DNA from 3 places in the Serratia sp. TSA_198.1 genome. Region 2 is predicted to be linked to each of the others. Evidence: predicted binding sites of a transcription regulator. Region 2 holds the regulator's gene; each other region holds the start of a gene.
The links. Region 2 encodes CRP, which controls carbon source genes, mostly activating them, when cyclic AMP is high. Its sites were predicted from a motif close to ATGTGANNNNNNTCACAT; they were not measured.

Region 1 (4,524 bases), on a different contig from region 2:
ACCGAACCAGCATTAGCGAGCACATCAAACAGGCGATCGTTGAACAAGAACGTCTGGGTCTGGACGTGCTGGTGCACGGCGAAGCCGAGCGTAATGACATGGTGGAATACTTCGGCGAGAACCTCGACGGCTTCGTCTTCACCCAAAATGGCTGGGTACAGAGCTACGGTTCCCGCTGCGTAAAACCGCCGGTCATTATTGGCGACATCAGCCGTCCTGAAGCCATTACCGTGGAGTGGGCGAAGTATGCACAATCGCTGACCGACAAGCCGGTAAAAGGCATGTTGACCGGGCCGGTGACCATCCTTTGCTGGTCGTTCCCGCGCGAGGACGTAACCCGTGAAGTGATCGCCAGGCAGATCGCCCTGGCGCTGCGCGACGAAGTGGAAGATCTGGAAAAAGCCGGTATCGGCATCATCCAGATTGACGAACCGGCATTGCGTGAAGGGTTGCCGCTGCGTCAATCCGACTGGGCCGCTTATCTGGACTGGGCAGTGGATGCCTTCAAACTGAATGCCGCCGTGGCGCAGGACGATACGCAGATCCACACTCACATGTGTTACTGCGAATTCAACGACATCATGGATTCCATCGCGGCGCTGGATGCCGACGTGATCACCATCGAAACCTCGCGTTCCGATATGGATCTGCTGGAAGCCTTCAAAGAGTTCGAGTATCCAAACGAAATTGGCCCTGGCGTGTACGACATCCACTCGCCAAACGTGCCAAGCGTGGAATGGATCGAAGCGCTGCTGCGTAAAGCGGCGCAGAACATCCCGGCGGAACGCCTGTGGGTTAACCCGGATTGCGGTCTGAAAACCCGTGGCTGGCCGGAAACCCGTCAGTCGCTGGCCAACATGGTGTTGGCGGCTCAGCGCCTGCGCGAGCAGCAAGCCTGACCGGAGTGCGTTGCCCGGCCATTGATGCCGGCGTGCAATCAATAAGGTTCTGGTGTGATTATTTTGGGCGCTTCGGCGCCCTTTTTTACATTGCAGGCGGCCGCCGGTGAAGGCAAGCCGTGAGGGGAGAGGTTATTTGACGCCGACCACGCCGTGTTGAGCGAACCATGCCAGCATGCGTTGCCAGCCGTCCGTCGCCGCTTCGGCATCGTAACTTGGGCGATAATCGGCATTGAAAGCATGACCCGCTTCGGGGTAGACCACGATCTCGGCATCGGCGTTAGCTGCGCGAATCGCCTGGCGCATGGTCTCCACCGTTTCCAGTGGAATTCCGCTGTCCTGGCCGCCGTATAATCCCAGCACCGGCGCAGACAGCTGCGTAGCCACATCGACCGGGTGTTTTGGCGAGTTCAGCGTTTTTTCGCCCACTAACTTGCCGTACCAGGCTACCGCTGCCTTCAGTTGCGGGTTATGCGCGGCATACAGCCAGGTAATACGGCCGCCCCAGCAAAAACCGGTAATCGCCAGCTTGCCGGCGTCGCCGCCGTGGCGGCTGGCCCAATGGGCTGCGTGGTCGAGATCGGCCAGCACCTGACGGTCCGGCACCTTGCTCACCAGCTTTTGCAAGATGTCGCCAATCTCCTGGTAATCTTTGGCATCGCCCTGTCGGAAGTACAACTCTGGCGCTATCGCCAGGTAGCCCTGTTTCGCCAGGCGGCGGCACAGATCCTGAATATGCTCGTGAACGCCAAAAATCTCTTGTACCACCAGCACCACGGGGAAGGGGCCGTTGTGGTTCGCTGGTTTGGCAATATAGGCCGGCAGGTTGTCACCCTGCGAGGGAATGGTGGTTTCCCCGGCATGAATGCCCTGTTCGTCGGTAAATACAGTAGAAGCGGCCAACGGCGTTACGGCCGGGGCGAATCCCCCCTGAGCCTGTTTTAATGTCATCACATGGTCGGTTTTCATTGCGGTCTCCGTGCAATAGAAAAAAGCGCTGAGAATAACTATAGGAAAGATTACCCGTTATTGGCACCCGGTTGAGCATTTTCGGTCAAGTCTGTAAAAAACGATTAATTATCTGGCTTTAGTGCATTTTTGTTATCTTTTTATCAGGATATTGCGCATTTTGGCCTGCATTAGCGCCATAAGGTACGTTAGCCCCATTTTTTGTTGCTAAGTCGCCGATAAAATAAGGCTATTTTTCGGTGGCGACATAAGTGGCCTCGTGGTGGGAAAGGGGGCCTGTCACCAAGAGGAAAGGCGGTAAACGGCGGGCTGTTTTGTCGGCTAGACTTGTGGCAAGTGCGGCGTTTACAGCGCCTTTGGGTTATTTAATGTGACTTATGTCACAAAAATTATGTAGATTGATCTTTGTTTCTTTATTCATGGTGATGGCCATCACGAAATTGGATGGCGATTTTCAGTAGAGTACTTTTTTGTTCCTCCCAATAAACATGATCTATGAGGAGTCTCGTATGTCTCAATCTGATGTTTTTCATCTCGGCCTCACTAAAAACGATTTACAAGGGGCCCAGCTTGCCATCGTTCCGGGCGATCCGCAGCGCGTAGAGAAAATTGCCAAGCTGATGGAAAACCCGGTGCACCTGGCTTCCCATCGTGAATTTACTACCTGGCGCGCAGAGCTGGACGGCAAGGCGGTGATCGTCTGCTCCACCGGCATCGGCGGCCCGTCTACCTCGATCGCCGTTGAAGAATTGGCGCAACTGGGGATCCGTACCTTCCTGCGTATCGGCACCACCGGGGCTATTCAGTCGAACATCAACGTCGGCGACGTGCTGGTCACTACCGCGGCGGTTCGCCTTGACGGCGCCAGCCTGCACTTTGCGCCGATGGAATTCCCGGCCGTGGCCGACTTTGCCTGCACCACCGCACTGGTCGAGGCCGCCAAGGCCAGCGGCGCCACCACGCATATTGGCGTGACCGCGTCTTCTGATACCTTCTATCCGGGCCAGGAACGTTACGATACCTATTCCGGCCGCGTCGTCAGCCGCTTTAAGGGCTCGATGGCAGAATGGCAGGCGATGGGCGTGATGAACTATGAAATGGAATCCGCCACTCTGCTGACCATGTGCGCAAGCCAGGGCCTGCGTGCCGGTATGGTTGCCGGCGTGATCGTCAACCGCACCCAGCAGGAAATTCCAAACGCAGAAACCATGAAAAACACCGAAAGCAAAGCGGTGCAGATCGTGGTTGAAGCGGCGCGCCGCCTGCTGTAATCGCCTTCCTCCCTTCAACGGGCCGCCAACGCGGTCCGTTTTTCCATTCAGCCCTAATCTGTTACGGTGATACCCGTCGTCTTTCAAACTGCGGTTGGCAGCAACGTGAAAGCCAGGGTGTATCTAGCTATCAGCGCCCCCTTTTTACCTGTTGATTTCGGCTTTGCTGCCCAGGCGGCGATTTTTTAGACAATAACGGCGAGGACGTCTATGGCAGCCCAGATTCTGCTTCTTCCTTCACAAACTCTGCCTGATGGCGGCATTAACGTCCGCGATCAATACGGTTTACCGGCCGCTGGTTGGAAGCGCAATCCGGCCTGGGTCGACGTCAGCGCGAAGTGCAACTGGCGTTAACCTCGAGTAAACCGCTACGCGTTTAGCCGGAGTTTAACCTGCCCCGGCCGGCATTGCGTATCCTTGGCACAGGAAACCTCGTATCAGGAGCCCGTATTGAGCCTCAACGACATTATCAACTGGGTCAGCGATGCCGTGCGTCAGCACGAAGGCTGGGCCATCCCCATTATTTTCTTCCTGGCATTCGGCGAATCGCTGGCGTTCTTGTCCCTGCTGTTGCCGGCCACGGTTATCCTGCTGGCGTTGGGCGCGTTGATTGGCGAGAGCGGTATCGCTTTTTGGCCTATCTGGGCCGCCGCCGCCATAGGGGCATTTTTTGGCGACTGGCTTTCTTACTGGATCGGTTACCACTATCAAGACCGTGTGGCGCACATGTGGCCGTTATCGCGTAATCCGCAGTTGCTGGACCGCGGCCATGCGTTTTTTGAACGCTGGGGCGTGCTGGGCATTTTTATCGGCCGCTTCTTCGGGCCGCTGCGCGCGGTGGTGCCGCTGGTCGGCGGTATCTGCGGCATGCCCCAACGTTACTTCCAACTGGCGAATATCACTTCAGCGATGATCTGGGCGTTCGGCATTCTTGCGCCGGGAGCCTTTGGCATCAAGTGGTTAACCCAGTGGTTTGGCTAGTTTTTGCCTGACTTGCGCGGCGTTTCGCAATATTGCGTTGCCGGTGCAAAATCAGACTGGACATCCATACAGCATCCCCTTAACGTGACGGGCAACGGGCGCATAAACGGCAAGGCGTAACAGGAGGCAGGGTGGATACCAGTTTGGTTTACGGTGTGGGCGGGGTAGTGGTCGGCATACTGTTGGGGTGGTTGATCGCCAGCCTGCGCATGCAGCAGGCCCATGCGCAGCATGAAACCGAGCTGCGGCTGCTGGAACAGTCGTTGCAGCAGGCACAGCAGGAAACGGCGGCCCGGCAGGACGTTCTGCAACGCAATGAACAGCAAATGCGGCAAACCGATTTGGAACTGCGCAATTTGCACAGCCAATTGGCGGCCGGGCACGAAAAGCTGCAACAACTCAAT
Region 2 (4,524 bases):
TCGCGCCCTCGGGCATTTGCAACTGTAGCAGCCCGGCAGCGATCACCAGCCCGGCCAACGTGCCGAGCGCACGGTGCTGGATGCGAACCCGGGTGGCATTGTAGCCGTTCTGGCTCACCAGCATGACGGTCAGCAGGATCCAGTAAGGTTTTGGCAGATTGAAAACCATCCCCAGGCTGCTGCCCGCCGCCAGCATTACCCCCAGCCGTGCCGCATTGCGCAGGGCGTTGGATTTAAACGACAGGTAGCTGAACAGCGCCGGCCAGAACGGCAGGCGGTTTTGATTGGCCATCAGGTCGCGACGGTATAACGGATGCTGGGTGCGCAGCAGGCGAGCGATGCGGCTGAAGTGGTAGTAACAGAACTGACCCACCGGATTGTCGGGGTGCTGTGCGGCCACTTTTTCCAATGCTGCCAGCTCGTTGGTCATACTGAAGCGCTGGGAGTATTGATGATAGAGAATATCGTGCGCCACCGTGCGCAGCCGGCCGGCAATCACCTGCGCATTGCGGCGGATAATCGCCTCGGCCTGGCTCTGCTCCACCAGTTTTTGCACTTCTTCCGGCAGGTGCAGGCTGACGGTAATGTGTTCTTGTAAATCCAGCGCGACCTGAAAGGTTCGCTGCAGGCGTTTTTGCTCGAGATTATTGGCGTGCGGCAAAAAGTTGAGCTGCTGATACAGCAGGCTGATCAGGTCCATCACTTTTTGCTGGCGCACCAGCAGTGGCGGTAACGCGGTTTGCGGATCGGTATGTTGGGTTAACAGGGAATACTTGGCTTCGAAGTAGTCCGCCAGTTCCAGATAAAGCTGGCTCAACGATTCGCGCATCGGCTGTTCTTTCCACAGCTTGAACCAGAACCAGGTGAACAGGCCGTACCAGGCGGTACCCACCACATACAGTAAGGGGGCGTACCACAGCGGCACCGTGCCGGCCATGCTGAGAGAAAAGATGGCGGCGATCAACGCGGCGGGGAGCAGGCGGGCATGTAACGGGCTGATCTCGCCGCTGACGCCGAGCAGCAGAGCCAGGCCGAGCATCAACGCCGGCAGCGGCAATTGCCACAGCAACGCCTGCTGCAGCAACAGGCTGCTGAGTGCAAACAGTGAGCCGCCGACGATCAGGCGTTTGAAAAAACGTTTGTGGGGCGTGTCCAGCCCGGCGATGTTACAGCAGGCGGGAACCAGGGAAAACAGCAGGCCGAGTTGCAGGTGGCCGATCAGCAGGCCAAAGAGCACCGGCAGACACAGCACCAGCGTTTGCCGCAGTGCGTAATTGACTTCCGGGTGGTAAATCAGTCGACGCCACATGATCGGTCGGGGCATAAAAAAACGGCGCGAATCATCGCGCCGTTTTTTCAGTGATTAACGTGTGCCGTAAACGACAATGGTTTTGCCGTGGGCGGAGATCAGGTTTTGATCCTCCAGCATTTTCAGAATGCGGCCGACGGTTTCACGTGAACAACCGACGATCTGACCAATTTCCTGGCGGGTGATTTTGATCTGCATGCCGTCTGGGTGGGTCATGGCATCGGGTTGTTTCGCCAGGTTCAGCAGCGTTTGCGCGATGCGACCGGTAACGTCCAGGAAGGCGAGGTTACCCACTTTCTCTGAGGTCACTTGCAGGCGGCTTGCCATCTGCGCTGACAGGCGCATCAGGATGTCCGGGTTGACCTGAATCAGTTGGCGGAATTTCTTGTAAGAAATCTCAGCCACTTCACAGGCGGTTTTCGCCCTGACCCAGGCGCTACGCTCCTGGCCTTCTTCAAATAATCCAAGCTCGCCGATGAAATCCCCCTGGTTAAGGTAGGACAAGATCATCTCTTTACCTTCTTCATCTTTAATCAGCACCGCGACGGAGCCTTTTACGATGTAGTAAAGCGTTTCGGCTTTTTCACCTTGGTGAATCAGCGTACTTTTGGATGGATATTTGTGGATATGGCAATGAGACAGGAACCATTCGAGTGTAGGGTCTGTTTGCGGTTTGCCGAGAACCATTCGCTGTTATCCTCTGTTGTTATCGCTGCCTTGTGTCACAGGGGTCAGAGTTCCCTGTAAAACGTGCTGTCGCCGTTGTTTTAAGGGTGGCTGGCAGCAGGTTTTGAGGCGTGTCATAAATATACGCTGTCGCTCTAGCATATTAACTTGCCGGGAGAGCTGCAAGCTACATTCTATTAACATACCGGTAAAGGAGCCTTTCTCTGGGAGTTTCCCTGAAATCAGTGTCCCGGAAAGATTTATTGCGGCTCTGTTTGTAGCACAGAGTGAGGCGGGTGTCTCGTGTTGTCTTGCTTGCGCATGACCAGCATCAGGTTCCGTTGCCAGTTTCTATGCGAAAGCGTACTCTGATTTTAAGAAATTAATCGGAGTGACCAATATGCAGGCAAGAGTTAAGTGGGTGGAAGGGTTGACGTTTCTGGGGGAATCCGCGTCTGGCCATCAGGTGTTGATGGACGGCAACGCCGGCGATAAAGCCCCCAGCCCGATGGAAATGGTGCTGATGTCGGTGGGGGGATGCAGCGCTATCGACGTGGTGTCGATCCTGAAAAAAGGGCGTAATGACGTGCGTGATTGCGAGGTGAAATTGACCTCCGAACGGCGTGAAGAAGTGCCGCGCGTCTTTACCCATATCAACCTGCATTTTATCGTGACCGGCAAAGGTCTGACCGACAATATCGTTGAACGTGCGGTGAACCTCTCCGCCGAGAAATACTGCTCGGTGTCGTTGATGCTGAACAAGGCTGCCAGCGTGACTCACAGCTTTGAAATCCGCGACGTAGCGTAACGCGCAAGAATAAAGGGGCGCGGCCAACTGCCGCGCTCCGACCTATTACCCGATTTTTTTGCCTTCCAGCAGTTGCTGCACCAGCGGCGCCATGATCAGTTCCATCGCCAGCCCCATTTTGCCGCCCGGCACCACCAGCGTATTGATGTGCGAGATAAAAGAGCCTTGCAGCATCGCCAGCAGGTAAGGGAAATCGATCTGATCCAGCCCGCGGAAGTGAATCACCACGAAACTTTCATCCAGTGAAGGGATGGCTTTGGCGGCGAACGGGTTGGAGGTATCCACCGTCGGCACGCGCTGGAAGTTGATGTGGGTGCGCGAGAACTGCGGCGTGATGTAGTTGATATAATCCTCCATCGAACGCACCACCGAATCCATCACCGCTTCACGTGAATGCCCGCGCTCGCCGGTATCGCGGATCAGTTTTTGGATCCACTCCAGGTTAACGATCGGTACCACGCCGACCAGCAGATCGACATGTTTGGCCACGTCGGTATGTTCGGTAACCACGCCGCCATGCAACCCTTCATAGAACAGCACGTCGGTCGGCGCCGGCAGCGCTTCCCAAGGTGTAAAGGTGCCGGGGACCTGGTTATAAGGCACCGCTTCGTCGTAGGTATGAAGATACTTGCGCGACCGTCCGGTGCCGTTCTTGCCGTACTCGATAAAGCTCTGTTGCAGCAGACCGAAGTCGTTGGCCTCAGGCCCGAAATAGCTGATATGACGACCCAGATCGCGCGCTTTGCGGATCGCCGCGTCCATTTCCGGCCGGGTATAGCGGTGGAAGCTGTCGCCTTCCAGCTCCGCCGCGCGGATGTTCAACTGCTGGAATATCTTGCGGAACGCCACGCTGGTGGTGGTGGTGCCGGCGCCGCTGGAGCCGGTCACTGCGATAACGGGATGTTTGGCGGACATGGTGGTTGTCACTCCGTGTTAAATGCGCCGGCGTCAGAGTAGGGTTATTGGTCTGTTTGACGCCCTTTTCGCCAAGGGCAAAATTCCGCGCGCGGGTTTGCAATGGTTCATTGTTACCTGATTTTTTCCGTCAGTCATAGAACCGGCAGCCACTAATTTTCTTCCTGCCCGGCACGGAACTGCCCGCGCGGCATGATGTTGACGGTTTCATGCAGTTCTGACCATACCAGCAGGACCTCGCCGTTTTTCAACTGGCGGCGAACGTCTTCCACTTTTTGCTCCAGCGAACGTTCGTGTTCACCGTAGTCGGTGCCTTCGCGCAGCACAAAGGATTCGATCAGGCTGTTCAGGGTCTCGGTTTCCAGTTCTTTCCAGGGGATAATCACGGTGCGGGTTCCAGATAAGGGGAAAGCCAGGATGGAATGCGGTATTCCAGCCACATGTGGGGTTTGTTCAAACTGCCGCCGACAAAGCCGACGTGGCCGCCAAACTCGGTCAGCTGGTATTCAATGTTGCGCGGCAGGCCGGCGATGTCGGGGATCACTTCGTCGGTCATGAAGGGATCGTCTTTGGCATGGATGATCAGCAGCGGCGTCTGAATGGCCGGTAACAGCGGCAGCGCGCTGCAACGGCGGTAGTAATCGGTGGCGTCGCTAAAGCCGTGGACGCGTGAGGTGATGACATCGTCAAAGTCGCGGATACGGCGCAGCGCCCGGAGTTGCGGCAGCTTGAGCGGCAGGGTGTCGGGGTAGTGCAGCAGCTTGCGGGTGGCGTTTTGTTTCAACTGCCCGAGCAGATAGTGCTGATAAACGCGCGAGAACCCTTG
Region 3 (4,524 bases), on a different contig from region 2:
TGATGTTAATCGACTGGCCGGTGCAGTAAGACGCCTTGTCGCTGGCGTAAAACAGCAGGGTGTTCAGCACGTCCTGATAGTCGCAGCCGCGTTTCAACGGCACCTTGTCGGTGTAATATTTTTCGACCTGATCCGGCTCGATCCCCAGCTTTTGCGCGTATTGCGGCAGCAACGACTGGAACATCGGCGACTTCAGCAGGTTGCCGAGCATCAGTGAATGCACGGTAATGCCGTATTCCGCCAGATCGAGCGCCAACGACTGGGTCAGCCCCACGCCGCCGAACTTGGCCGCGCTGTAACCGGAGTTGTGCTTGCTGCCCACCTTGCCGGATTTGGAGTTGATCTGGATGATACGCCCGGCCACGCCGTCGCGGATCATCAGGCGGGAAAACTCGCGGGCGCACAGAAAATAGCCGACAAGATTGACCTGCAACGAGCGGTCAAAATCCCCCAGCAGGAAATCGGTGATCGGCGCCGCCTTGGCGATACCGGCGCTGTAAACCAGCAGATTGGCCTGGCCGAACGCCTGATCCACCGCCGCCGCCAGCGCAATGACGCTCTGCTCGTCGGTGGCGTCGGCCTGGAAAGCCTGGGCGCGGCCCGCACCGAACTCATGGTTAATCTGTTGCGCCACCTGCCGGGCATTGTCGGCGTTCAAATCGGCCACCGCGACCCGGTAACCCGCCTGCGCCAGGCCGTGGGATAAAAACGCACCTAAGGTTTGGCCGCCGCCAATCACTACCGCTACTTCAGACATGATCTACTCCTTATGCAATAAATTTCAGCGTGCTGCCTAACGGGATATCAGCCGGCGTGGCGCCGGAAACGTGGATCGAACCCGGAAACTCGGCCTGGGTTACGCCGTCGAAGCGTACGGTGACATGACCCAGCTCGCGCAGGTTTTGCGTCGCGACGCTGCCGACGGCGGTGATCGGATAACGCTGCTCCGCCAGCTCCATCCAGCCGCCGACCTGCAATTCGCCGGCGGTGTCGCCGTGCCGATGGATAAAGCAAAACTCTTCGATGTCCGCCGGCGCGCCTTCGCGGAAGGTGATCAGCATGTCATCCTGCAATGCCTCACGGGCGCTGCCGCCAATCTGCGTAATGGTGGTGTGGAAAATGGTGTGCATGATCTTTTCCCTGCAAAACAGTGTCATTGATAGATGAAGGCCGAAGCGGCCCAGGCGATCAGTACCGTTGGCGCACCGGTCAGGAAACGCCCGACCAGTACCGACGGCACGCCGACCCGCACGGTGTCCTGTTTGGCTTCCGCCAGCGACAGGCCGACCGGAATAAAGTCGCAGGCTGCCTGCGCGTTAATCGCAAACAGCGCAGGCAGCGCCAGCTGCGGCGGAATATGCCCGAGACCGATTTGCACCCCGACCAGCACACCAATCACCTGGGCGATCACCGCGCCGGGGCCGAGGAAGGGCGACAACAGCGGGAAGGAACAGATCAGCGCCAGCGTCACCAGGCCGATTGGGCTGCTGGCCAGCGGCGTCAGGCTGTGGGCGATAAAATCACCCAGGCCCGAGGCCATGATGATGCCGATCAACGCCGAGACGAACGCCATAAACGGCAGGATGGTTTTCAGCACAGTATCGATGGTGTCGCGCCCGGCCTGGAAGAACACCGCCACCACCGAGCCCATGCCCATACCGACCTTGGCCAGCAGGCCGTCGCTCTGTTCGGTGATTTTTTTGCTGGTGTCGTAATCCCGCCCTTTGGGCTGCGGGGCGGGGGCCTTTTGCGCAGTATCGGTTGTCGACGCCACCAGGCTGATGTTGTTGTCGCGTACGCCGGAGACGTAAATGTCCTCGAGGATAAACTGCGCCAGCGGGCCGGACTGGCCGGTGGCGTGGATATTGACCGTCGGGATGCGGCGCTTCGGATACAACCCGCAGCGCAGGGTGCCGCCGCAGTCGATCACCATCACGCCAATCTCTTCCGCCGGCGGTTCGCCCTCTTTAAAGCCGTCGACTGCCGGCCAGCCGGTCAGCTCGCTGAGCCGATCGACGATCGAAGGGCGGGTGCCGGCGGTGATGTACACCACTTTCTTGCCGGGTTCGACAGCAATTTCCAACGGGCCACCCCAGCCGCTGGCGCCTTTCTCAATACGGATATAAGCACTCATGCTGCACTCCACGGATTAAAGTTGCACCTGGCGATCCAGGCGGATACCCATCTTGCGTTCGAACAGACTGGTGGTGAGATCGGTTACCCAGCCACGGAAGAAGTTGGTGAACAACCCGACCAGGAAATAGCTCACCGCCAATGGCCCCAGCGGCAGGCCGAGAGTCGTCAGCCCGCTGGCGATACCGAGGTAAACGAACAGCTCGCCGGGGTTGATGTGCGGGAACAGGCCGTTCATCGAGTGGCAGCTGTAGGACGCCGCCGCATAGTAGCTGGGCTTGTATTTCTCCGGCATAAAGCGCCCGAGACTGAGGGTCATCGGGTTACAGAAAACAAAGGTACCGATCAGCGGCAGCAGCAGATAGCGTGATACCGGGTTGCCCGCGCAGCGCTGCGCCAATCGTTCGATACGTTCCTGGCCTACAAATTTGATCAGCGCATTCATAATAACCAACAGGCTGATTAACAAAGGTAAAATACCGGTCACCATGCCGACAAACACTTCACCACCTTTCTGAAACAGGCCGATAAACCACTCGGCGCCGTGGGTGATTAGCTCAATCATTATTGCTCTCCTGTGATGGACGATATGGCCTGGAGCGAAAAGCGGCTCTGTCGCCATGGGCCTTACACTAGTCACTTTATGGATTCATTTGTTTTAAATAGATCACATTTTGAAAGATAAATATTTTATTGTGAAAGTTAATTATGAAAGAAAAATAAGGATGAAACGAAAGGATTGGCGGAAGACAGGCACAAAAAAGCCCGGCGTACCGGGCTGTGGGGGCAGGGAAAGGGATCAGGCGATGGTGACTTTTTTGTCCAGATAGGTGTCCTGCACGGCGTTGATCAGCGCCACGCCTTCTTTCATCGATTTCTTGAACGCCTTGCGCCCCAGGATCAGGCCCATGCCGCCCGCACGCTTGTTGATGACTGCGGTGCGTACCGATTCCTGCAGGTCGTTTTCACCGGCGGCACCGCCGGAGTTGATCAAGCCCGCGCGGCCCATATAGCAGTTGGCCAACTGGTAACGCACCAGATCTATCGGGTGATCGGTGGTCAGCTTGTTGTAGACGCGGTCATCGGTATAGCCGAATTTTACTGCGCGGTAGCCGCCGTTGTTTTCCGCCATTTTTTGCTTAACGATATCGGCGCCGATGGTGGCGGCAATATGGTTGGCCTGGCCGGTGAGATCGGCGCTGGAATGATAATCCACGCCGTCTTTGGTGAACGCCGGGTTACGCAGATAGGCCCAGAGTACGGTGACCATGCCCAGCTCGTGCGCGCGTTCGAAGGCGGCAGAGATCTCCTCGATCTGGCGGCGAGATTGCTCGGAGCCGAAGTAAATCGTTGCGCCGACCGCGACCGCCCCCATATTGAAAGCCTGCTCGACGCTGGCGTACAGCGTCTGGTCGTATTGCGTCGGATAGCTCAGGGTCTCGTTATGGTTCAGTTTGACCAGGAACGGAATTTTGTGGGCATAGCGGCGTGATACCGACGCCAGCACCCCGTAGGTGGAGGCGACGCAGTTACAGCCGGCTTCGATTGCCAGTTCGACGATGTTTTTCGGATCAAAATACAAGGGGTTGGCGGCGAAAGAAGCGCCGGCCGAGTGTTCAATGCCCTGATCGACCGGCAGAATCGACAGATAACCGGTGCCGGCCAGGCGGCCATGGTTGAGCAGGGTTTGCATGGAACGAAGGACGGTATTGGGACGGTTGTTATCGATCATTATCCGGTCGACAAAGTCGGCGCCCGGCAGGTACAGATTCTCAGCAGGGATGGTGGTACAGCGGTGTTGCAACAGGTCTTCCGCTTCCTTTCCTAACAACTGCGCGATATCAGTCATGATTGACTCCCGATTTGGCTCCCTCATACACCGGCAATGCCATCCCCGTCGTCTTTCAAGCCCTGGCTACAGCTTGAAAGCCATAGGGGATATTGGGTCACCGGCATAGCAGAAAGCGGTGATTAAAGCTGTAAGAACGAGACTACTGAATTTCCTTTGGCAAGGAGAAACAATAGATGCGATTGAGAGGAAATTCCATTTGCAGGGGCAAATACGCGAGGGCGATCGCCCCCGGCGCGGTAACTGGCTGATTACTCGATATCGAACCACTCGGTGTTTTGCAGGGCGATCGGCGTAATAGAGTAGATCATCTCCTGCAGGTGCTCATGGATGGCGCGTTCGGCGGCGTCCGCATCCTGCGCCTTGAGCGCGGCAAAGATCCGATAATGCTGCTGGATCAGGCTTTCCGGCGGCGACACCTCGCTCAGGCTGAGAAAACGCACCCGGTCCATGGTGGCCTTGATGGTTTCGATGGTTTCCCAGGCCAGGGGGCAGTCGGCGAACTGGGTCAGCAACTGGTGGAACTCATCGTCCAGCGCCAA

Region 1: udp (uridine phosphorylase) is a predicted target of CRP. The motif match lies at 2,237-2,254, and genes of this name have one in related genera.
Region 3: srlA (PTS glucitol/sorbitol transporter subunit IIC) is a predicted target of CRP. The motif match lies at 2,789-2,806, and genes of this name have one in related genera.

What each region holds. Positions count from the first base shown of each region.
Region 1 is NZ_JBQZFP010000005.1:21,207-25,730, reverse strand. It holds gene metE (5-methyltetrahydropteroyltriglutamate--homocysteine S-methyltransferase) at 1-899, shown strand, start outside; gene ACUTSW_RS18830 (dienelactone hydrolase family protein) at 1,032-1,868, opposite strand; gene udp (uridine phosphorylase) at 2,378-3,139, shown strand; gene ACUTSW_RS18820 (hypothetical protein) at 3,350-3,493, shown strand; gene ACUTSW_RS18815 (DedA family protein) at 3,590-4,120, shown strand; gene rmuC (DNA recombination protein RmuC) at 4,252-4,524, shown strand, end outside.
Region 2 is NZ_JBQZFP010000007.1:18,096-22,619, reverse strand. It holds gene ACUTSW_RS21680 (YccS/YhfK family putative transporter) at 1-1,309, opposite strand, end outside; gene crp (cAMP-activated global transcriptional regulator CRP) at 1,364-1,996, opposite strand; gene ACUTSW_RS21670 (OsmC family protein) at 2,376-2,783, shown strand; gene ACUTSW_RS21665 (phosphoribulokinase) at 2,829-3,698, opposite strand; gene ACUTSW_RS21660 (YheU family protein) at 3,851-4,084, opposite strand; gene ACUTSW_RS21655 (hydrolase) at 4,081-4,524, opposite strand, start outside.
Region 3 is NZ_JBQZFP010000006.1:182,934-187,457, forward strand. It holds gene srlD (sorbitol-6-phosphate dehydrogenase) at 1-757, opposite strand, end outside; gene srlB (PTS glucitol/sorbitol transporter subunit IIA) at 768-1,130, opposite strand; gene srlE (PTS glucitol/sorbitol transporter subunit IIB) at 1,154-2,134, opposite strand; gene srlA (PTS glucitol/sorbitol transporter subunit IIC) at 2,150-2,698, opposite strand; gene fbaB (class I fructose-bisphosphate aldolase) at 2,933-3,982, opposite strand; gene ACUTSW_RS21070 (GntR family transcriptional regulator) at 4,234-4,524, opposite strand, start outside.